2 regions of the Paenibacillus sp. S-38 genome follow, and region 2 is predicted to be linked to the other one. Evidence: predicted binding sites of a transcription regulator. Region 2 holds the regulator's gene; the other holds the start of a gene.
The links. The regulator CtsR, encoded in region 2, represses protease genes until heat stress. The targets are predictions, from matches to a motif close to ATGGTCAATAAAGGTCAAACA.

Region 1: a site for CtsR is predicted at 10,110-10,130, ahead of ACP26L_RS21225 (ATP-dependent Clp protease ATP-binding subunit). Genes of this name have one in related genera too.

The regions. Positions count from the first base shown of each region.
Region 1 is NZ_CP187970.1:4,778,178-4,790,446, forward strand. It holds gene ACP26L_RS21195 (AAA family ATPase) at 1-660, opposite strand, end outside; gene cysI (assimilatory sulfite reductase (NADPH) hemoprotein subunit) at 827-2,551, opposite strand; gene ACP26L_RS21205 (assimilatory sulfite reductase (NADPH) flavoprotein subunit) at 2,590-4,401, opposite strand; gene ACP26L_RS21210 (glycoside hydrolase family 3 C-terminal domain-containing protein) at 4,747-7,794, opposite strand; gene ACP26L_RS21215 (hypothetical protein) at 7,972-8,172, shown strand; gene ACP26L_RS21220 (Calx-beta domain-containing protein) at 8,189-9,721, opposite strand; gene ACP26L_RS21225 (ATP-dependent Clp protease ATP-binding subunit) at 10,247-12,269, shown strand, end outside.
Region 2 is NZ_CP187970.1:7,756,336-7,768,604, reverse strand. It holds rRNA gene ACP26L_RS33975 (23S ribosomal RNA) at 1-723, shown strand, start outside; rRNA gene rrf (5S ribosomal RNA) at 886-1,002, shown strand; gene ACP26L_RS33965 (CtsR family transcriptional regulator) at 1,383-1,844, shown strand; gene ACP26L_RS33960 (UvrB/UvrC motif-containing protein) at 1,897-2,415, shown strand; gene ACP26L_RS33955 (protein arginine kinase) at 2,444-3,511, shown strand; gene clpC (ATP-dependent protease ATP-binding subunit ClpC) at 3,585-6,029, shown strand; gene radA (DNA repair protein RadA) at 6,195-7,562, shown strand; gene disA (DNA integrity scanning diadenylate cyclase DisA) at 7,574-8,656, shown strand; gene pssA (CDP-diacylglycerol--serine O-phosphatidyltransferase) at 8,733-9,464, shown strand; gene ACP26L_RS33930 (PIN/TRAM domain-containing protein) at 9,613-10,707, shown strand; gene ispD (2-C-methyl-D-erythritol 4-phosphate cytidylyltransferase) at 10,800-11,507, shown strand; gene ispF (2-C-methyl-D-erythritol 2,4-cyclodiphosphate synthase) at 11,504-11,986, shown strand; gene gltX (glutamate--tRNA ligase) at 12,069-12,269, shown strand, end outside.

The sequences.
Region 1 (12,269 bases), 3.0 Mb from region 2:
GGAAGCCTGCCCTCCCATCGAGAGGACAAATACTCCCCGCTCCTCGTCTTCCGGCTGTTCGCCGAAGCAGTGCTCCCGCACGAGCGAATAAGCATCGCGGGACAGCAGCATTCGGCCCGGCTGGGCCTCGGGGCCGTACTCGCTGATCTGCCGGACCGCTTCCCCGGAGAGCACGAGCTCCCATCTTCCCTGCACCCCGCCTACATAGCTGACGCGATACCCGCCTGCGCCCACGAAGAAGCGCAGCGAGAGCCGCAAAGAGGGAATCAGCTCCCGGTCATGCAGCTCTTCCTGAATCCGGAGACCGCACTGTACAGCAAGCTGCGTGACCGCCGGCAGGCTGCCGCCGGAAGCCGTCCGGCACCAAAGAGCAAGCAGCGCGTCCCCCGCAAAATGAACGACCTCTCCCCCTAGAGCCGCGATCGTCGAAATCATCGTATCGAAATATGTATTCAGGATGACGGACAGCTGCTCGAGTCCGATGGTTCCCTGCTGTGCCGCTTGTTTGGCCAGGTGGGTGAAGCCTGAGATATCCACGAACAGGACAGCCCCGGAAGCGGTCTCCTCCACAGGCGTAAGACGGTCCCAGCCTTCGTCGGTCAGCTTTCTTAAGATCAGCCCGGGGAGATAGCCGGCCAAATGGTCAATTCCGCTGTTCATGCTCTACCCCCTTCTACTTCACCAATTGTTCTCTATCTAATGCTCATAGTATAGCAGAAAAAAAAGGGAGAGCGAGAATCGAATCGAACAGCCTATAGGCAAATGCACTCATGGTTTCTATGAAAATCGTAAAAAAAACGGCCCGCCTCTAGGGCGGACCGCTCGATTATACGGCGTGGAAATCTTGACCGGAACGTGTTTCCTTGACGTAGCCGGCACGGATGACGAAGTCTCCGAAGTGCTCGCCCTCGTTACGCTCCTTGGCGTAGCGGGAGAACATGCCTTGCAGGGATTCGAGAATTTCGGCTTCGCCGATATTCTCTTTGTACAGCTTGTTCAGGCGCTGGCCGGCAAAACCGCCGCCGAGGTACATGTTATACTTGCCCGGCGCCTTGCCGATGAACGAGATCTCGGCCAGCATCGGACGGGCGCAGCCGTTCGGGCAGCCGGTCATGCGGATGACGATGTCCTCGTCGCGCAGGCCGTTCTCCACCAGGATCGGTTCCAGCTTATCGAGCAGCGTCGGAAGGTAGCGCTCGGATTCGGCCATAGCCAGTCCGCAGGTCGGAAGCGCCACACAGGCCATCGAATTGCGCTTCAGCGCGGTATAGTGGAGGCCGTCCGTAAGGGCGTATTCCTTGATCAGGGCCTCGATCTTTTTCTTCTTCGCCGTGGTGACATTGCTGATGATGAGGTTCTGGTTCGCTGTCAGACGGAAATCGCCGGTATGCACCTTGGCAATCTCGCGCAGGCCCGTCATCAGAGGGTAGCCCTCTTCGTCCATGACACGTCCGTTCTGGATGAACAGGTTGAAGTGCCACTTGCCGTTCGTGCCTTCCACCCAGCCGTAACGGTCGCCGTTGCTGTCGAAGTGGAACTCACGTGCAGGCTCAAGGCTGTAGCCGAGGCGGCTTGTCAGCTCGCCGATGAACCACTCGATGCCGCGGTCGTCGATCGTGTACTTGAAGCGCGCGTGCTTGCGCACCGAACGGTCGCCGTAATCGCGCTGGATCATAACGGTCTTCTCCGCCACGTCAACCGCCTGCTCCGGTGTGCAGAAGCCGATGACTTGGCCGACCTGCGGATAGGTCGCCGGGTCGCCGTGCGTCATCCCCATGCCGCCGCCGACAGAGATGTTGAAGCCTTTCAGACGGCCGTCTTCGACGATGGCGATATAACCAAGGTCCTGGGAGAAGACGTCCACGTCGTTGGACGGCGGAATCGCCATCCCGATCTTGAACTTCCGCGGCAGGTAGACCGGTCCATAGATCGGCTCCTGCTCTTCGTTGTCGCGGCTGTCGACCACTTTCTCGCCGTCCAGCCAGATCTCGTGATAGGCACGGGTACGCGGATCGAGATGGTTGCTGATCCGGCTTGCCCATTCGTATACTTCACCGTGAACTTCCGACTGGTACGGATTCGGGTTCGCCATCACGTTACGGTTCACGTCGCCGCAGGCGGCGAGCGTGCTCAGCATCGCGTCGTTGACTTCTTTGATCGTGGACTTCATGTTCCACTTGAGCACGCCGTGAAGCTGGAAGGACTGGCGCGTCGTCAGACGGATCGTTCCGTTAGCGTACTTCTGCGCAACGCGGTCCATCATCAGCCACTGGTCCGGAGTCACGACGCCGCCCGCAGCGCGGACACGCAGCATGAATTGGTACGCGGGCTCGAGCTTCTGCTTCTGGCGCTCATTGCGCAGGTCTCTGTCGTCCTGCATATAGCTGCCGTGGAACTTCATCAGGCGGTTGTCATCTTCCGGGATGGAGCCCGTAATACGGTCTTGCAGCGTTTCTTCCAGGCTGCCGCGCAGATAGTTGCTGCGGCGCTTGATATCTTCCACATCGCTGTGCGGCGCACTGTTCGGTGAAAGCAGGTTATTCTCGGACATGGTGGTCTTTCTCCTCTCGCAATCTTCGGGATCCCGTCTTAATAAACATCCCGCTGATAACGTTTCTGCTGTTGCATACGGGTCAAATATTCTACGGCTTCCTCAGGGCTGAGGCCGCCTTCTTGTTCCAAGATGGCAGCGAGGGCGGCATGCACGTCATGCGCCATCTTCTTCTCGTCGCCGCAGACATAGACGCATGCGCCTTCCTGCAGCCACTGATACAGCTCGCGGCTCTTCTCGAGCATCCGGTGCTGCACATACACTTTCTCGTCGGTGTCGCGGGAGAATGCCACATCCATGCGGGTCAGCACGCCGTCTTTGAGCCAGCGCTGCCATTCCACCTGGTACAGGAAGTCCGTCGCAAAATGCTGGTCGCCATAGAACAGCCAGGATTTTCCTTCGGCTCCGGTCTCCTCCCGCTCGCCGAGGAACGCTCGGAACGGCGCGACGCCGGTGCCCGGTCCGATCATGATGATCGGGGTATCCCCGTTCTCCGGAAGCTTGAAGCTCGGGTTGCTCTGCACGAAGACCGGCAGCGAATCGCCAGGCTGCACGCGCTCGGACAGGTGCACGGAGCACACGCCATAGCGGTTGCGGCCTTGAGCTTCGTAGCGGACCGTGCGGACCGTGAGGTGAACCTCATCCGGATATGCCTTCGGGCTGCTCGCGATCGAGTACAGGCGCGGAGGCATCTTGCGGAGGACAGAGACGAATTCGCCGGCCTGAATGCCCTTCAGGCTGTAGTCCTGCACGAGGTCGAGCAGGTCGCGCCCGTTCGTGTAGGCACGGAGCTCCTGCTCGCGCCCCGCTTCCAGCAGCTCGCCGATCCCGCTGTTCGATGTCAGCTTCGCCACCTGCTCGAGCAGCGGCTTCGTCAGAACGGTGATCTCGTAATGGCGCAGAAGCGCTTCGCGCAGCGGCTTTTGCTCGCCGTTCTTGTTCACGGCAACCGGCTCTTCCGCGTTCCAGCCCATCGCTTCGATGAGCTCATCCACGAGGCGTGGATGGTTCTCGGGATAGACGCCGAGGCTGTCGCCCGCTTCGTACTGGAGGTTGGATCCTTCCAGAGAGAGCTCCACGTGGCGGGTTTCGCGGTCGGAGCCGCGTCCGTTCAGGTTGAGATTCTCAAGCACTTCGGCCTGGAACGGGTTGGAGCGGGAATATTCCGATTCCACCGCGCCTGCCGCAGGAGCCGGCGCACCGCCGGCAGCCGCAGGGGCCGCAGCGCCGTTCAAAGAGCCTGCCACCTGCTCCATCCACTCGGCCGCCGCATCCGCGAAGTCGACGTCACAGTCCACACGCGGAGTCAGGCGCTTCGCGCCGAGCTCTTCGAGGCGGGCGTCGAAATCCTTGCCCGTCTTACAGAAGTACTCATAGGATGTATCACCGAGAGCCAGAACGGAGAACTGCATGCCGTCGAGCTTCGGCGCTCTCTTGCTGTGGAGGAACTCGTAGAAAGCGATCGCATTGTCCGGCGGCTCGCCTTCCCCGTGGGTGCTGACCACGATGAGCAGGTTCTGCACCTTCTTCAGACTGTTCGGCTTGAAGTCGCTCATCGAAGAGAGGGTCACCTGGCTGCCCCCGGCTTCCAGCTTCTTGGCCAGCTTCTTCGCGAGCCCGTTGCTGTTGCCCGTCTGCGAACCGAAGAGCACGGTCACTTCTTTGGCCTGCGCCGGAGCGGCTGCAGGTGCTGCGGCGGCCGGTACGGCGGCGGCCCCTGTCGCTCCCTGAAGAGCGGTAAGGTATCCGCTGAGCCAGACCCGTTGGTTATCCGTCAGACTCGGCAGGATGCGATTGAGCAATTCGACTTGCTCCTGATTAAAAGGACTGTTCGTTACTTGAAGTACCAACACGATCCACCTCACATGGCATGCAATGATTTGATTTCCCAGCATTTCTATCTTATTTCGCTCTATTGAACCTAACACAGCGGAGGGTTCCGGTCAATTACAATCATCTTATAGGATTTATCAGTTGTGCTGATAAAGCTGCAAATACGGACAAAACCAGGGCCGAATCGACATTTTTCTCTCCATTATTCCCCAAGTAACGCCACGAGAAAGAAAAAGATGTCACCCCGGCAGCCCGAAGCCGCACGAGGTGACACCTCGATAACCAATTCAATCTCAGCGAAATACGCAGCAAGTCAAGTCATCATAGAAGCCCTGCTGCTCAGATCCCGCCGGCCGTCGGGATCAGCGTCCGCCGTCCTCCGACTCCTCCTGCCTGCCCGGAGGCTTGGCGCCTGCCGGTTCGAACTCGAACCAGCTGACGTTCATCTCTCCGGCAAACCGGAGATACACGTCCTGCACGCCGCGGGCGCCGTACACCTGCGAGGTAACGGTGGTCCACTGCCCTTCGGAGCCCGCCGGGACGGCGGCCGTGGCGGCAGGCCGGCCGCGCTGAGGATCACCCAGCCGCACCTCGATGCTTCCCCCCGCCGTACCGGACGTCCGTGCACGGAAGCTCCGGGCTCCCTGGCGGAAGTCCACATCCTTGAAGAGCAGCCAGCTGCCGGCTGCCGCCGTACCGACCGCACTGCCCCCGCTCTCCCCGTCTTCCACGAGCACCACGCCCTGATAATCGTCATAGTTCTCGGCGCGTGTCGCCCCGTAGAGATTGCGGTGCGGGATGTCCTCCCCGTCCACCTTCAGCTTCGCCGTTCCCCGGATGTCCTCGGACGAGCGGCCGACCATCAGCGTGTAGGTGCCGGGCTCCACCGCTTCCGTGCTGCGGGTCACGTCCCAGAAGGCCAGCTCGCCGACCGGCAGCTCGAAGGTGATCCTGCGCTTCTGATTCGGCTCGAACGAGACGCGCTGGAAGGCCTTCAGCTCCTTGATCGGCCGCTTCACCCGGGATTTCTCCGCATGGACATAGAGCTGAATGACCTCGTCGCTGCGGAACCGGCTTTGATTGGTGACTTCCACTTCCACCTTGACGGTGTCCTTCGCGTCCGCCTTATTCTTATTCAACCGCACGCTTCCGTACGCGAAATCGGCATACGTCAGGCCATGACCGAACGGATAGAGCGGCCGGCCTTCGAAGTACTGGTACGTCCGCTCCCCCTTGATGATGTCATACTCCATGATGTCCGGCAGCTGGTTCACTCCGGCATACCACGTCTGGTTCAAGCGGCCGGCCGGCGCATAATCCCCGAAGAGCGCATCGGCGATCGCCCTGCCTTCCTCCTGTCCTCCGTGGGAAGAATAAAGAATCGCCTTCACATTCCTGTTCTTCTGCACCTTCGGGATCGCAAACGGATGGCCGGAGACAACGACCACAATCGTATTCGGATTGACGGAGGCGACCTTCTCGATCAAGGCCTCCTGCGCCGGCGGAAGGACCAGATCCGCCCGGTCGATCGTCTCCCGGCTGTTCAGCTGCGGCTGGCTTCCGACGACGACGATGGCCGCCCCTGTGCCTGCTGCGGCTTTCACTGCCTCCTCCTGCCCGCCGGATACCAGCACGGGCTCGAACTTCTCGGTATCCCCGGTGACGGCATCTTTGGAAGTCACGAGCGTATGCGGTGCGGCAGGCTCTACGCTTACGTATTTGCCTCCCGCGAGACCCGTATCCCAGTGTCCCGCCTGGTAATTGTACAGGGCATACGTTTGATCCGGGAGGCGTTCGTACCGGTAGTTCTGATATGTGAACCATTCATTCGTGCCCGGCGCATTCGCGGTATTCGTCACGGCGCCGTTGCAGCAGCCGTTCGTCAAGTACTTGTCGTTGGCCCCGGCCCTCAGCAGGAATTGATCCCAGCCGTAATCGTACAGGTCGAAGCTTTCATTCTTCCCGGGCTCCGCCGCCGATGCAGTGAGCGGAGCCGATGCGTCAGGCGAAGCGGATACGTAGAGGCCGGTGGCCTTCGACTTCAGCGCAATCCGGTCGACGCCCCGGGTGAAGGCGATCTTCTCGGCCGGCAGCTTCTCCCGGATGCCCTGAAGAGGAGAGACGGCATACGGCAGTGTCCCGCTGTAAAAGTCGCTCAGCACCTGATCGGCCAGCGGCCCGACGACGGCCACCCTGCTCAGCTTCTCCCTGCTCAGGGGGAGCGCCCCCTTCTCGTTCTTGAGCAGCACGAGCTGCTCTTGTGCCGCCTTCAGCGCCAAGGCCGCATGCTCTTTGCTGTTGATGACGCTCTCGGGGATTATCTCATACGGGCTGCGTCCTGCAGGATCAAACTCGCCGAGCCGGAAGCGGATGCGGAGCACGTTCGCCGCCGCTTCATCCACATCCGCTGCCGTTAGCAGCCCCTGGGCCAGCGCCTCCCGGATATAGCCGGTAATGACGCCCGAATTGCTGCCCTGGTCGGTCATGCTGTCCACGCCGGCCCGGATCGCCAGCGCCAGGGCTTCCGGATACGAATCCACATAATGGTGGTCATTCACGGTACCGGTCGGATCATACGCATCGCTCACGATGAAGAAATCGTCCCCGGCCCACTGCTCTTTCACCACGCTCCGGAGCAAAGGGCTGAGAATCGCCGGTCGGCCGTTGACCGAGTTATACGAGGGCATCAGGGAGAGCGCCGAGCCGGAGACGATCGCGGGCTTGAACGACTTTAGATAGTACTCATGCAGATTGCGCGGGTCCATGCTGGAGGAGCTCGAGCCCCGGTCCTTCTCGTTGTTGTAGCCGATGAAATGCTTGAGCGTCGGTGCGGTTTTCAGATAAAAGGGATGATCTCCCTTCAACCCGGCTGCGTAGGCATTCGACATCGCCCCGGTCAGGTAGGGGTCCTCCCCCATCCCTTCCTCGTTCCGGCCGGAGCGTGGATCGCGGATCAGGTCGACGACCGGCGCCCACACGTTGAGTCCGTTCTGGGCCGGATCCTTCCGGTGGAAGGCCCGCGCTTCATCCCCGACGGTGGCACCGATCTTCTTCAGCAGCTGCGTGTTCCAGGTGTTCGCAAGTCCGGTCGCCTGCGGGAAGACCGTCGCTTCCCCCAGCCAGGCGACGCCGTGGAGCGCTTCCGTCCCTGTGCGGAAGGCCTGGATGCCCAGCCGGGGAATCGCCGGCGCATACTGGTGAAGCAGCGATACCTTCTCCTCCAGGGTCAGCCGGGAGAGGAGATCCTTCACCCGCGCATCCAAGGAGAGATCCGGATTCTGAAACGGATAGGTGTAGCCGGATGGGGCTGATGCCTGGCCTCCCGACGATGAAGATGTCCCGGTCTGCTCGTTGGCGGCCGCCGGTACGGTGAAGGAGAACATCAGCGCCAAAGCCAGAATGACCTTCATTCCCGTTGTACAGCCGCTTGCCCTGCTTGCTCTGCTTGTCCTGCCTGCCATGTGCTCACTCCCGTTCTTTGATAGATGACTGTCCCTGCTGCCGCAGCCTTTGAATGGTTTAATGATAGCGTTTTCCAATCCATCCCTCTATGTAAAAAAGTGGCCTTCCAAGGGTAAATAAGTGTCATGCTGAGACGCTGGATTTTGGGCAAAACGGCAGGCAGGGAACGGTCAGCCGCGGTTGTCTTACAGCCGGCCGCTTCCTTGCAGAAGCCTGCCGTGACGGTGGCCGGCGCCGCGCTGACGGACCGCTTACAGCAGGGGCTCATCACCGCCGGACACAGCAAAGCCCGCCATCCTGAGGGAAGGCGGGCTTTGCTGCGGTGACGACAGGCTTGCCGGCTTAATAACGCGGCCAAGGCCAAGGCAGATAGATCGGGTCGCGGTCGTACAGGGACACAATCATCCTCGAACGATCTCCCAATTCGGCACCGCTCGGGTTTGACAATTCCACGGCAAAATACTCGTAGTATTCTTTGATCCCGTCGTCGAGCAGGGTAACCGTCAGGGTCTTCGAAGCTTCGCCCGCCGCGAACTCCAGCGTCCCGATGGCGGCGCGGTAATCCCGGCCGGCCAGGGCGGAGTAATCCTTCGTCGCATACAGGACGCTGGCCGCTTCATTCGTGCTGCCCGAACGGGTGACGGTCAGCGACACCGTGCCGTCCTCTTCGTAAGCGGTCTTGGTGTACGCGCTGAACTCGATCCGGCCGGCGGGATCGTTATCCTGAATCGTCACGACGCTGCGGACGGTAGAGCCCAGCACCGCCCCATTCGATGCGGACGTCAGGGTAACGCTGAACTGTTCGTCGGCCTCATGCACCGCATCGTCGGTAATCGGCACTTCAATCGACTTCTCCGTCTCCCCATCGCCAAAATAAAGCTGACCGCCGGTGCCTCCGTAATCGGCTCCTTCGGCCGCCGTACCTCCTTCGATACGGTAATCAACTGCAGCCTCCCCGTCTGCGCCGCCGCTGCGCAGCACCCGGATCGATGCCGTCCCGCTTCCTTCCTCCGCGGTGTATGCATCCGATTCCAGCTGGAACTCGCCCGGCTGGTCAGGAACAAAAGGATCGTTATCGGCGATAGTGACCTCCGCCGTACCCGATTCGATGGACGTTTCGCCGCTGGCCCCGAACAGCGAGACCGAGAACGACTCGTTCTCCTCATGCTCGCTGTCGTCGAGGATCGGAACCTGGAGCACGGCCAGACGCTCGCCCGGCGCGAAAGACAGGGTGCCGCCGAACGCCGAATAATCCTGATCTTCACCCGCAGAGCCGCTGCTTGCCGCATATTGGACCGAGATGTAATCCGCTGCGCCTCCCGAGCGGACCACCTGCAGCCCCGCATAGCCTGCCGCTTCTCCAACCGTATAAGAGACGGGGTCGAACGAAAGCACGCTTGGCGGATCCGGAATCCAGTTGTCGTTGTCCGCAATCGATACCGCGGCCGAAGGATAAGCGCCGAGCTCCGCTCCGCCGGTCGGATTCGACAGCCCCACGGAGAACGATTCGTCCCCTTCCGTTTCGCCGTCGTCGTAGATCACGACCTCCACCGTCTTCACCGTCTCGCCGTCCGCGAAGACAAGCGTACCGGAGCCCGAGCCATAATCGCTCTGCGCGTAAGCCGAACTGTCAGCGGTCGCGAAGTCGACCGACGCTTGCCCGCCGGCTCCGCCTTCTCTGCGAACGGTCAGCGTTACGATGCCGGCATCTTCCCCGGCCGTATAATAGTCGCTCTCCCATGTGAATTGTCCCGCCGGCGTCTCGGCATGGCTGATCGTGCTCCCGCCGTAAGGCACGAGCAGCGCGGAGACTAGCAGCATCACACCGAGTTTGCGGCGCCGGGGCTGCGAATGCCATACACCCAAGTTTTTCATCATTTGTTCCTCCATTCACTCTTCACGTTCTATGACACTTCGTTCTTACACACTTCATGAGGGCCAGAGAAAACATACCATGAGAGTGAAGGAGCAGATAAGTATCCATAAGTATACATTTGAGGAGAACGGCGGAAAATCGGGCTTAGACGCCTTCACGAAGCCTCAGAATCCGGGGATCATCCAGCGGGGGCTGCCGGTCCGCTCCTGTTCGATGTCCGGTCAGGAGGCCCTCCTCAGCCTGAAGTCCATTTTAACCCATCCCTGCCTCTGCTCTGCCGCAGTTCCACACCGGGCTTGTGAATCTCCGCTCTTTCAGCGCGTTTCTATTGAACTGGATCAACCCGATCAGCAACCATTTGACAAATGCTGAAGCTTGATTATAATAAAGATCAGATAAGGTCAAAGTCAAACAAGATCAAAGTCTAAATTAGTCAAACGATTCTCCTTGGAACGCCGTTCTCCGGCGACTTCCGAACCTCATATGGAATAAACCATCATTTTAAATCATTGGAGGTAGAAACCATGCGCTGTCAAACATGCCATACGCAAGAAGCCGCCGTATCCCTGCATCTGCAGGTCAACACCCAAGTGGAGAAGCTCCAGCTGTGCAAAGACTGCTATGCCAAGCTCGGCAGCGGGATCCCCTTCCCTGCGGGGTCCGGTTCCTTCCCGCACATGCCGTCCTTTGACGATCTGTTCCAAGGCATGATGCAGCCTCCGAAGCGGCAGGAGCCTCAGAACGCCTCCCGCGCCGCCGGCCGCGGCGGGCTCCTCGACGGGCTCGGCCGCAACCTGAACGACGCGGCCAAGGCCGGCCTGATCGATGCCGTTATCGGACGCGACGAAGAAATCGACCGGGTCATCGAGATCCTGAACCGCCGCACGAAGAACAACCCGGTGCTGATCGGCGAGCCCGGCGTCGGCAAGACGGCCATCGCCGAAGGGCTGGCGCTGCGCATCACGGAAGGCAAAGTGCCGGCCAAGCTGCTCGGCAAGGAAGTATACTCCCTGGACGTAGCCTCCCTGACGGCGGGCACGGGAATCCGCGGCCAGTTCGAGGAGAAGCTGAAGGGGCTGATCACCGAGCTGCAGCAGCGCAAGAACGTCATCTTGTTCATTGATGAAATCCACACCTTGGTCGGTGCCGGCGCCGCCGAAGGCTCCATGGATGCCGGAAACATCCTGAAGCCGGCCCTGGCCCGCGGCGAGCTGCAGGTCGTCGGCGCCACGACGCTCAAGGAGTACCGCCGCATCGAGAAGGATGCCGCTCTCGAGCGCCGCTTCCAGCCGGTTACAGTCGACGAGCCTACGGTGGAGGAAGCCGTGGAAATCCTGAAGGGGCTGCGTCCGAAGTACGAGGAATACCACCAGGTGACCTACTCGGATGAGGCGATCCGCGCCTGCGTGCACCTCTCCCAGCGTTACATCCAGGACCGCTTCCTGCCGGACAAGGCGATCGACCTGCTCGACGAAGCGGGGGCCAAGCTGAACCTGCTCGGAGCTGGCAGCGGTGAAGATGCGGTCCGCGCACGGCTCGCGGGCATCCAGGAAGAGAAGCGCCTGGCTACGCAGAGGGAAGACTACGAGCGCGCCGCGCGTCTCCGCGACGAAGAAACGAACCTGCTTGGGCAGCTGGACGAGCAGCGGCCGCAGGCGTTGACGGAAGTTCGCGTCGAGCACATCCAGGCCATCGTCGAACGGAAGACCGGTATTCCGGTCGGCAAGCTGCAGCAGGACGAAGCGGCCAAGCTGAAGGACCTCGCCCAGCATCTCGAAGCGAAGGTCATCGGACAGCCGGAGGCCGTCCGCCAGGTGGCCCGCGCCGTGCGCCGCAGCCGTGCAGGACTGGCGCCGAAGAACAAGCCGATCGCCTCCTTCCTGTTCGTCGGTCCGACGGGCGTCGGCAAGACCGAGCTGTCGAAGTCGCTGGCCGAGGAGCTGTTCGGCCGTGCGGAGGCAATGATCCGGCTGGACATGAGCGAATACATGGAGAAGCACTCCGTCTCCAAGCTGATCGGCTCGCCTCCGGGCTATGTCGGTCATGAGGAGGCTGGCCAGCTTACCGAGCGCGTGCGCCGCAATCCGTACAGCATCCTTCTCCTCGACGAGATCGAGAAGGCCCACCCGGACGTGCAGCACATGTTCCTGCAGGTGCTCGAAGACGGACGCCTCACCGACAGCCAGGGCCGCACGGTCAGCTTCAAGGATACGGTCATCATCATGACCTCCAATGCCGGCGTAACCGACAAGAAGAAAATCACCGTGGGCTTCGCCGCGGAAGACAGTGTACAGACGAGCACGCTGCTGGAATCGCTCGGCTCCTATTTCCGTCCGGAGTTCCTGAACCGCTTCGATGCGATCATCCCGTTCGCATCCCTGCAGCAGCCGGATCTCGTCCGGATCGTCGACAAGATGCTCGCGGAAGTCACGAATTCGCTGCGGGAACAGAACATCTCCCTGCAGGTGTCGGACGAAGCGAAGCATAAGCTTGCCGAGCTCGGCTATCATCCTGCCTTCGGGGCGCGTCCGCTGCGCCGGGTGATCC
Region 2 (12,269 bases):
GGATACCACCCTGATCGTATCGGAGTTCTAACCTGGTACCGTGATCCGGTGCGGGGACAGTGTCAGGTGGGCAGTTTGACTGGGGCGGTCGCCTCCTAAAGCGTAACGGAGGCGCCCCAAGGTTCCCTCAGAATGGTTGGAAATCATTCGAAGAGTGCAAAGGCATAAGGGAGCTTGACTGCGAGACAAACAGGTCGAGCAGGGACGAAAGTCGGGCTTAGTGATCCGGTGGTACCGAATGGAAGGGCCATCGCTCAACGGATAAAAGCTACCCTGGGGATAACAGGCTTATCTCCCCCAAGAGTCCACATCGACGGGGAGGTTTGGCACCTCGATGTCGGCTCATCGCATCCTGGGGCTGAAGTAGGTCCCAAGGGTTGGGCTGTTCGCCCATTAAAGCGGTACGCGAGCTGGGTTCAGAACGTCGTGAGACAGTTCGGTCCCTATCTGTCGCGGGCGCAGGAAATTTGAGAGGAGCTGTCCTTAGTACGAGAGGACCGGGATGGACGTACCGCTGGTGTACCAGTTGTTCCGCCAGGAGCACGGCTGGATAGCCAAGTACGGAAGGGATAAGCGCTGAAAGCATCTAAGCGTGAAGCCCCCCTCAAGATGAGATTTCCCAGTATGTAAGACCCCTTGTAGACGACGAGGTTGATAGGTTCGGGGTGGAAGCGCGGCAACGTGTGGAGCTGACGAATACTAATCGGTCGAGGGCTTATCCAACAGCTTCCGCAAGGAAGCGGCAGCAATACTAAGGTTTAGATCTTTAGCTAGCGAGTGAGGATATATCATTTTGGTAGTGACCTTTGTGCGAAGCACAACGGAACGCAAAATGATATACCCGAATGTATATCCAGTTTTCAAGGTACAAGCCTTGAACAACCGTTTGGTGATGATGGCGGAAGGGAACCACGCGTACCCATCCCGAACACGAACGTTAAGCCTTCCAGCGTCGATGGTACTTGGACCGCAGGGTCCTGGGAGAGTAGAACGTCGCCAAGCCAATGAAAAGCCCCTTTGGACAATGTGTCCAGAGGGGCTTTTTTGGGTTAATAAAAAAGAAGTGCCCAGGTTCCGACCGTCGACCTGCCGCTAAGATGTTTTCCCGGCGTGTTCTGTTTTGCCTCGGGATTGGGAATAATACTAATCAGAAACCATGATAAGTGAACGGTACAGCTGTGCAGACCTGTTGCATTCTTGAGAATATCTGCTATAATGTATTCAAAGTCAAAGAAAGTCAAAGTCAATGAATCAAGCAGTTAGTGAATCGCAATGAAGTATAACGTTGTGCTTATGCGGTGGCTGAACAAGACCAACATCATTATTGTCCTAGGACACGCAGGCGTTTTTCTTCGTATACTTTGCCTTTGGAGGTTGAATGGATGCGCAATGTTTCAGAAATGATAGAACAGTATCTGAAGCAGGTATTGCAGCAGAGCCCCGATGGCGTGATCGAGATTCAGCGCAACGATCTGGCGGATCAGTTTCAATGTGTACCTTCCCAGATTAACTATGTGATTAGTACCCGATTTACCCTTGAGAAGGGGTATGTGGTGGAGAGCAAGCGCGGGGGAGGCGGTTACATTCGCATCCAGAGAATTGAGCTTCACTCCCATGGGGCCGTACTGGATCACATCTTCCAAACGATTTCCACTCACATGGATCAAACAGCATCTGAAGGCCTGCTGTATCAGCTCAAAGAAGGCGGTTTTATCACTGCCCGTGAAGCCGGCCTCATGAAGGCTGCGGTGGCCCGGGAGGTATTAGGGCTCAAGCTTCCGCTTAGGGATGAACTCCGTGCCCGGCTGCTGAAGGCCATGCTGATTGCATTATTGAGCAAATAATCCATTGAACCAACGATGTACTGCTGCTTATGGCAGAAAGGGAGGGAACCGGATGCTTTGTCAGGAATGCGGCAAAAAGCAGGCTACCCTGCATTTTACGAAAATCCTGAATGGTGAAAAAACGGAATTTCACATCTGTGAAACCTGTGCAAGGGAAAAAGGAGAACTGATCCCGGGCACGCCTAACGGCTTCTCGATTCACAATTTGCTCAGCGGGCTTCTCGATTTCGAGCCATCGGCCCAAAGTGCGGTTGCAAACAAAGCCCAGCCCAGCCGGTGCGAGCACTGCGGTCTAACTTACGGACAATTCAGTAAGGTAGGTCGCTTCGGCTGCAGCGAATGCTACAAGTACTTTGGTGACAAACTCGACCCCTTGTTCAAACGGGTACATGGGAACACGGTCCATACCGGCAAGGTTCCGAAACGTTCGGGTGGGTTAATTAAATATAAACGTGAGATCGATCAGCTGAAGAAAGACATGCTGGTTCGCATAGAGAATGAAGAGTTTGAGCAGGCGGCACAGATCCGGGACCAGATCCGGGAGCTGGAGAAGAAGGTTGCCGAAGGGTAACCGGCTCACACCGTAAGGAGGAATGCATATGACGGAAGCAAGCCGTTTCACCCAGCACGCACTGAGTGAATGGATGAAGGGGGAAGGGCCTGATTCGGATATCGTCATCTCCAGCCGGATCCGCCTAGCCCGGAATATCCGGGGTTACCCATTCCCCATGCTCGCCACGAACGGGCAGTCTCTGGAGGTTGCCGAGATGGCTGCCAAGGTGCTGGAGAGCGAAGAACTGGGAACCATCTCCCGCTTCACGCTGCTCCCGCTTGCAGATCTGGATGAGCTGCAGCGCCGCGTATTGGTGGAGAAGCATCTCATCTCGCCGGCTTTAGCCAACGAATCCCGCAATGGAGCGGTGATTCTAAGTGACAACGAGTCCATCTCGATCATGGTGAATGAAGAGGACCACCTTCGAATACAATGCTTGTGCCCCGGCTTTCAGATCAAGGAAGCCTGGGATCTGGCAGGTCAGATTGACGATGTGTTCGAAACCCAGCTGGAATATGCCTTCGACGAGAAGCGCGGATATATGACAAGCTGTCCGACGAATGTGGGCACCGGCATACGGGCCTCAGTTATGATTCACCTGCCGGCCTTGGTGTTGACGCAGCAGATCAACCGGATTTTATCTGCGATCACGCAGGTGGGCCTGGCCGTAAGGGGCTTGTATGGCGAAGGCAGCGAGGCGCTCGGCAACTTATTTCAGATTTCCAATCAGATTACCCTCGGGCAATCCGAAGAAGAAATCATCGATAATTTGTACAGTGTAGTCCGCCAGATCATTGAGCATGAAAGAGCAGCAAGACAGAGGCTGGCACACGAGACCCGTCCCAAGATTCTGGACCGGGTGAGCCGCTCTTACGGAGTGCTTTCCTATGCGGCCATTATGGATTCCAAGGAGGCGGCTCAGAGACTATCCGACGTAAGGCTCGGGATTGACCTCGGATTTATCAAAAATGTGTCGCCTCATGTGCTTAATGAGCTGCTTGTGATGACGCAGCCCGGTTTTTTACAGCAGACAGCAGGAGAAAAGCTAACGCCTGAAGAAAGAGACATAAGAAGGGCTCAGCTCATCCGGGAAAAAATCTCGGCAGCCGGCTGATGGCTCTACCCGCAAGGGGATCCATAAGCAGTGGGAACGTCATTTTGTTATACCAACCCTGGAGGTGTTATACATGATGTTTGGCAGATTTACGGAACGCGCACAGAAAGTGCTCTCTTTGGCTCAAGAAGAAGCGGTACGCTTGGGACATAACAATATCGGCACAGAGCATATTCTGCTCGGCCTGATTCGCGAAGGCGAAGGGATTGCAGCGAAGGCGCTGATTGCCCTGGGTCTTGGACTTGAGAAAATCCAGGACGAAGTGGAATCCCTGATCGGCAGAGGTCAAGAACAGCCCTCCAACATTGCTTACACCCCTCGGGCGAAGAAAGTCATTGAGCTGTCGATGGACGAAGCGCGCAAGCTGGGACACACCTATGTGGGTACGGAGCATATTCTGCTCGGCCTGATCCGCGAAGGGGAGGGTGTTGCTGCACGCGTGCTTGGGAACCTGGGCGTAAGCCTCAACAAGGCTCGCCAGCAGGTGCTTCAGCTGCTTGGCAGCAGCGAGGTAGTCTCGCCGAATCATGGTAACCCGGCCAATGTGAATACGCCGACGCTGGATGGCCTGGCCCGTGACCTGACGGCTTACGCCAAGGAAGGCAACCTAGATCCGGTCATCGGCCGGAGCAAGGAAATTGAGCGCGTCATTCAGGTACTCAGCCGCCGTACGAAGAACAACCCGGTCCTGATCGGGGAACCTGGTGTAGGTAAAACGGCGATTGCCGAAGGATTGGCCCAAAAAATCGTCGCCAACGAAATCCCGGAAACGCTTCGTGACAAGCGCGTCATGACGCTGGATATGGGGTCGGTGGTAGCCGGTACGAAGTACCGCGGCGAATTCGAGGACCGTCTCAAAAAGATCATGGACGAGATTCGTCAAGCCGGCAACATCGTGCTCTTCATCGATGAGCTTCACACGCTGATCGGTGCAGGAGGTGCGGAAGGCGCGATCGATGCCTCCAACATCCTGAAGCCTGCACTGGCCCGCGGCGAGCTGCAGTGCATCGGGGCCACGACGCTGGACGAATATCGCAAATATATCGAGAAAGACGCAGCCCTGGAGCGCCGCTTCCAGCCGATTACGGTGGATCAGCCGTCGCCGGATGAAGCGATTCAGATCCTGCACGGTCTGCGTGACCGCTACGAAGCGCATCACCGGGTGAAGATCACCGATGAAGCCATCGAACAGGCCGTGAAGCTGTCGGACCGCTACATTACGGACCGCTTCCTTCCGGATAAGGCGATTGACTTGATCGACGAAGCGAGCTCTAAGGTAAGGCTCCGCTCCTACACGGTACCGCCGGATCTGAAGAAACTCGAAAGCCGGCTGGAGGATATCCGCAAGGAGAAGGATGCTGCGGTACAGAGCCAAGAGTTCGAGAAAGCCGCTTCTCTGCGTGATACCGAACAGAAGCTGCGTGAAGAACTCGATTCCACGAAGAATGAGTGGAAGGAAAAGCAGGGCCGCACGGACTCCGAAGTGACACCGGATGACATTGCCCAGGTAGTGGCTAGCTGGACGGGGATTCCGGTCGTAAAGCTGGCGGAGGAAGAGACCCAGCGTCTGCTCCAGATGGAGTCGATCCTGCATGACCGGGTCATCGGCCAGGATGAAGCCGTTAAGGCTGTATCCCGTGCCATCCGCCGGGCGAGAGCAGGCCTTAAGGATCCGAAGCGTCCGATGGGCTCCTTCATCTTCCTTGGCCCTACAGGGGTAGGTAAAACCGAGCTTGCCCGTGCGCTTGCCGAATCGCTGTTCGGTGATGAAAACTCCGTGATCCGGATCGATATGTCCGAGTACATGGAGAAGCATTCCACGTCCCGTCTGGTAGGCGCGCCTCCAGGATATGTCGGGTATGAAGAGGGCGGCCAGCTCACCGAGAAGGTACGCCGCAAGCCATACTCGGTCGTGCTTCTCGATGAGATCGAGAAAGCTCACCCGGAAGTATTCAACATTCTTCTGCAGGTGCTTGAAGACGGCCGTCTGACCGACTCCAAGGGACGTACGGTAGACTTCCGCAACACCCTGATCATCATGACATCCAATGTGGGTGCCGATGTCATCAAGAAGAATTCGACCCTCGGGTTCACAGCGACGATCGATGCGGGCAAAGAATACGGCAACATGAAGGATAAGGTCATGGGCGAGCTCAAGAAGAGCTTCCGTCCGGAGTTCCTGAACCGGATCGACGAGATCATCGTGTTCCACTCCCTCGACGAAGCGCACATCGGCCAGATTGTTTCCCTCATGGCGGAAGAGCTCCGCAAGCGCCTGAAAGAGCAGGAAGTGGACTTTGTTCTGACGGATGCGGCCAAGGCCTTCCTCGCCAAAGAAGGCTACGATCCGACCTTCGGTGCAAGACCGCTTCGCCGGGCGATTCAGAAGCATATCGAAGACCGCCTGTCCGAAGAGCTGCTTCGCGGCAACATCAACAAAGGTGACACGCTCACGATTGACGAGAAGGATGGAGACCTCGTGGTCGAGCGTACCCAAGGGGTAACTTCGCAGGCATAAGGACTTGCCCGATCTTGTAGGCTGACAATATACAGAGAAGAAGCTTCTGCAGACCGGTTTGCGGCTGCAGGGCTTCTTTTTTTGCGTACGGGCCCGGGAAGGGTTTTCAAGGCAAGGGAAACCATGGTAAACTTTGTAATGGAACTGAAAGGCAGTGATAACAGCATGGCTAAGACCAAAACCAAGTTTTTCTGTTCGGAGTGCGGATATGAATCGCCCAAGTGGCTGGGCAAATGTCCCGGCTGCCAGGCATGGAATTCGTTTGTGGAAGAAATCGAGACGGTATCGAAGAGCCGTGGCTTCCATGGGGGAGCTTCGGAGAAGAAAGAAAAAGCCGTATCGATCATAAACATAGAAAGCAGCGAAGAAGCCCGGATCATTACCGAGAACCGGGAGCTTAACCGTGTGCTCGGAGGCGGTATCGTTCCGGGTTCCCTGATCCTCGTCGGGGGCGACCCGGGTATCGGCAAATCCACCCTTCTGCTTCAGACTTCTTACGAGCTGACCAAGCAGGAGTGCAAGGTGCTCTACATTTCCGGCGAGGAATCGGTGCGCCAGACCAAGCTGCGGGCCGACCGGCTGCAGGCGATTTCCCCGCTGCTGTTTGTTCTCTCGGAGACCAACGCCCAGTTTATCGAGGCGGCGATCGTTGAGATCCGTCCGGACTTCGTCGTCATCGACTCCATTCAAACGGTATATCATCCTGCCGTGGAGTCGGCACCGGGAAGCGTGTCTCAGGTGCGGGAATGTACGGGACACTTTATGCGGATCGCCAAGGGTAAAGGTATAGCTACGGTACTCGTTGGCCATGTTACCAAAGAAGGGGCGATTGCAGGTCCGCGGATGCTCGAGCATATGGTGGATTGTGTTCTGTACTTTGAGGGAGAGCGTCATCATTCGTACCGTCTGCTTCGCGCAGTGAAGAACCGCTTCGGTTCGACCAATGAGATCGGCATCTTCGAGATGCAGGAGACCGGTCTTGTGGAAGTCAGCAACCCTTCCGAGCTCTTCTTATCGGAGCGTCCGCTCGGCGTATCGGGTTCGACGGTCGTTGCCTCCATGGAAGGCACGAGGCCCGTCCTTGTGGAGCTGCAGGCACTGGTCTCTCAGACCAATTTCCCCTCCCCGCGGCGGATGGCTACAGGCTACGATCATAACCGGCTTGCTTTAATCATTGCTGTGCTGGAGAAGCGAATGGGCATGTTCCTGCAGAATCAGGATGCCTACTTGAATATCGCCGGCGGGGTAAAGCTGGATGAGCCTGCCGTTGATCTCGCGGTAGCGGTGAGCATCGCTTCCAGCTTCCGTGACCAGCCGACCCAGCCGTTTGATGTGATCATCGGCGAGATCGGGCTGACGGGTGAAGTCCGCGGCGTCTCCCGAGTGGACCAGCGGGTGCGTGAGGCCCAGAAGCTCGGATTCAAGCGGATGATCCTCCCGCAGAAAAGCCTCAAGGGATGGACACCCCCCGCGGGGATCGAGATTATTGGCGTGAACACCGTGGCCGAAGCGCTTTCGGTCGCTTTAGTATAGGAGGGACACCCTTGAGCAACAAGGAAGAAGCCAAACGGGACGTAATGAGCCAGCTCCTGCAGCTTGTTGCGCCGGGAACCCCTTTCCGAGACGGACTGGAGAACGTACTGCGGGCGAAGACGGGGGGGCTTATTGTCGTGGGCTGCGGCCCTGAAGTCATGGAGATAGTCGACGGCGGCTTTTCCATCAACTGCGAGTTTTCTCCAAACTACTTGTATGAATTGGCGAAGATGGATGGGGCGATCATACTCAGTGAGGATCTGAAGCGGATTCTTTTTGCCAATACGCAGCTCATCCCGGACTCCTCCATTCCCTCCATCGAGACGGGCATCCGCCACAGAACCGCGGAGCGGGTGGCGAGGCAGACGCAGAAGCTGGTTGTGTCCATTTCCCAGAGGCGCAATGTGATTACCCTGTACCAAGGGACCCTGAGGTATGCCTTGAAGGATATCGGCGTCATCCTGACGAAGGCGAATCAGGCCATCCAAACGCTCGAGAAATACAAGTCAGTACAGGATCAGGGGATGACCAACTTGGCTGCCTCGGAGTTTGAAGAGCTGGTTACTCTGCACGATGTAACCGGGGTGATCCAGCGGGTGGAGATGGTACTGCGTATTAAGGCTGAGATCAAAAGGTATATTAATGAGCTTGGGAATGAAGGCCGCCTCATCTCCATGCAGCTGGAAGAATTAGTGGGAAATACGGAACTTGAAGCGTATTTGCTCGTAAAAGATTATATAAAGGATCCAAGTGAAGAGAAGATCCGTGAAGTGCTCACTGTGTTGAAGCGGCTGGCTTCCGAAGAAATGCTGGATCACTCCCACATCGCGAAGGCACTGGGTTACCCGAATGCTTCAAGCAGCGCTGAGGAGAGCGTGTCTCCAAGAGGATACCGGGTGCTGAACAAGATTCCGCGGCTGCCGGCAGTCATTATTCACAATTTGATTGAACGATTCAAAACGCTCCCACATCTCATGATGGCCACTATTGAAGAACTGGATGAAGTCGACGGTATAGGTGAGGTTCGCGCGAGAGCAATCAAAGAAGGTCTCAAGCGAATTCAAGATCAGGTGCTCATTGACAGACATATCTAAAGTGCATACAATCAGAGGGTAGCCTAATATAATGCTGAGTATTAGGGTACAGTATAACCAGAGGTGGAGCCAACTAATGATAACAAAATCCCTGCCGAACGTATTTACCGTTGGGAATCTGTTCTTAGGAATTATCGCAATTATTATGGTGTTTAATAATAAACCGGAGCTGGCGGCCATCATGGTCATCGTAGCCATGCTTCTGGACGGTTTGGACGGACGAGTAGCCCGTGCTCTCAACGCGCAGAGCGAATTCGGCAAAGAACTCGATTCCCTCTCCGACGTCATCTCGTTTGGTGTAGCTCCCGCTTTTATCATGTACGTCGTCGCTTTTACCGAAATGAATGCTGCAGCAGCCTGGATCGTGACCGCAATCTTCCCGATTTGCGGCGCCCTCCGTCTTGCTCGGTTTAACGTGGTTGCCGGTACGCCGGGCTATTTTATCGGACTGCCGATTCCGGCAGCAGGCGGTGTGCTCTGTACGCTGGCCTTGTTCCATAAAGAACTGAATACGATCGTGCTTGTGCTTTCGACCCTGCTGCTTTCCTACCTGATGGTGAGCACGGTGAAATACCCGAACTTCAAGAAAGTCGGGATTCCGAAAGCGGCGATCTGGATTACGCCGATCGTGGTCATCATTGCCGTTGTGCTGGCAGTCATGTTCCCGGGGACGCTGTCCAAGATGATCTTTGTACCGCTGCTCCTCTACGCACTGTACGGCCTAAAAAAAAACGTTGATCGACTCTTCTTCATAGGCCGCCGGAAAAGAAAGACAGAAGAAGCGGAGTCGAAAACCACAACCGTATAATACTGCCAGTTGAAGCGTCATTTCCTATGAGAGGAAATGGCGTTTTTTTTATTTTTCAGCGAGGCGGTTAGGATTAAGCAGGAAGGTTTTGGTTCATAATTGTAATGAAAGCAAAAAAAAGAACATGGAATTGATGGAGGTGAAGTCTATGATGAAAAAAGGGTTCCAACTTCTGTTTGCAGTTATCGGCGGTGCGCTGGGTGTTCAATGCAGTGATATGATCGGGAGGCCGCTTTTTGACGTCATAGCATCCGTAACGGGTTTGGAGATTAGCGGGGAAAAAGGGTGGATGTTCCTGATCGGAGCGATTCTATTCTGGTCGGTCAGCGGATCGCTCTACCGCGGTCTGCTTCAAGCCCTGCAGCAGAGTGAAGAACGTATCACAAATGTTCCGGTTATCGATCTTGTGGCCGGTTCGGCAGGCATGGTTATCGGACTCGTCGTTTCTTCCGTACTGCTCTATCCATTGGAGAGGACGGGGGCGCTGAATCCGCTGCTCCTGATGCTCTGCGTTGCTGCCCTGACTTTTGCCGGTTTTCGCCTCGGCCGTGTGAAGAAAGAAGAGCTTCTCGCCTTCCTGGAGAATAAGCGCAGGGACCGGAGCAGAGGCAGTCAGGGAGAGGCCAAAGGATTCGAGGAGCACAAGATCCTGGATACCAGTGTAATTATTGACGGCCGGATTGCAGATATTTGCAAAACGGGATTTATCGAAGGGACGCTGGTGATTCCCGAATTCGTCTTGGAGGAGCTGCAGCACATTGCCGATTCCTCGGACCTGCTGAAGCGCAACCGGGGACGGCGGGGACTCGATATTCTGAACAAGATTCAGAAGGAGCTTGATGTGAAGGTTTTGATCTACGAGGGAGACTTCGATGAGATCTCCGAGGTGGACAGCAAGCTGGTCCGTCTGGCGAAGGTGCTGCAGGGCAAGGTCATCACCAATGATTTTAACCTAAACAAAGTATGTGAGCTTCAAGGGGTATCGGTGCTGAACATCAACGACTTGGCGAATGCGGTTAAGCCGGTGGTGCTGCCGGGTGAGGAGATTCTCGTGCAGGTCATTAAAGACGGCAAGGAGCACGGGCAGGGGGTAGCTTACCTGGATGACGGTACGATGATTGTTGTAGAAGGCGGCCGGGATTTCATCGGTACGACGCTCGATGTGCTGGTGACCAGTGTCCTGCAGACCTCCGCGGGACGCATGATCTTCGCCAAGCCGAAGCTATTGGAAAAAGCGCTCTGATCCGGTATGATAGAAGGGATGCGCTTAGGACGCTGCGCTTGGCACTCGCCGGCCGTAACGCCTGAGGCTTAGAACAATGGCAGGTGGACAAGATGGCGGACAAGCTGGGAATCATTATCGTGGCCGCAGGCCGCGGATCACGGATGGGCACGAAGGAGAGCAAGCAGTATCTGCTGCTGGACGGCAAGCCCATCATCGTACATACGCTTGAGCGGTTCGAGAAGATGAGCGCTGTAGAAGAGATCGTCCTTGTTACCGGCAGGGAAGATGTCCAGCGCTGCCGTGATTATGCGAATCAGTACGGACTGACCAAATGTAAACACATTATATCCGGGGGGAAGGAAAGGCAGGACTCCGTATATCAAGGGCTGCTGGCCTTGGACCGGTCCACGGAATGGGTCATGGTACATGACGGGGTAAGACCCTTTGCTCATCCGGACCATGTTCTTGCCTGCCTTCAGCGTGTCCAAGAGATGGGCGCCGCCGTACTGGCGGTTCCGGTCAAGGACACGATCAAGGTCGTCAGCCCGAATGGGACCATTAAGTCTACCCCCGACAGAAGCAGCTTGTGGGCGATCCAGACCCCGCAGGCTTTTCGTTTTGCCCTGCTGCTGGATGCCCATGAGAAGGCCCGGCAGGAAGGATTCACGGGAACGGATGATGCCATGCTGGTCGAGTGGCTGGGTCATCCTGTCGATGTGGTTCCTTCGGATTATTACAATATCAAAATTACGACGCCGGAGGATCTGCCTTGGGCGGAGTGGATTCTGCGTCATGCCAGAGGAGAGGTGTCAGAATGATACGTGTAGGACAAGGATTCGATGTGCATCAGCTGGTGGAGGGGCGCCCCTGCATTATCGGCGGGGTAGAGATTCCTTATGAGAAAGGGCTTCTGGGCCACTCCGATGCGGATGTGCTGCTGCATGCGCTGAGTGACGCCATCCTGGGAGCATTGGGGCTTGGGGATATCGGCAAGCATTTTCCGGACACCGATGCCGCCTTCAAGGATGCGGACAGCTATGTACTGCTCGAGCAGGTATGGAGTCATGCAAAGTCGATGGGCTACCGGCTGGGGAATGCGGACTGCACGATCATTGCCCAGCGTCCGAAGATGGCCCCATATATCCCGGCGATGGTTGAACGGATCGCGGCCGGACTCGGTGCCGAGGCCTCGCAGGTGAACGTGAAAGCAACGACGACCGAGCAGCTCGGCTTCACCGGCAGGGGAGAGGGAATCGCAGCGCAGGCTGTTGTTTGCTTAATTCGAGATGTGCTATGATAACAAATAAACTTTTGGTCAGGAACAACCTTCCTTAGGCAGCAAGAGACGCTGGGGAAGGCTTGGGAGGAGAGACGGGGATATGTCAAAGTTACGGGTAAGGTATGCGCCGAGTCCTACGGGACACTTACATATCGGCGGGGCTAGAACGGCCCTGTTCGATTATTTGCTTGCTCGCAAAGAAGGCGGCGAGTTCATTATCCGCTTCGAAGATACGGATCAGACACGGCATCTGGAATCCGGGATCGGCAGCCAGCTGGACGGTCTGAAGTGGCTTGGCGTG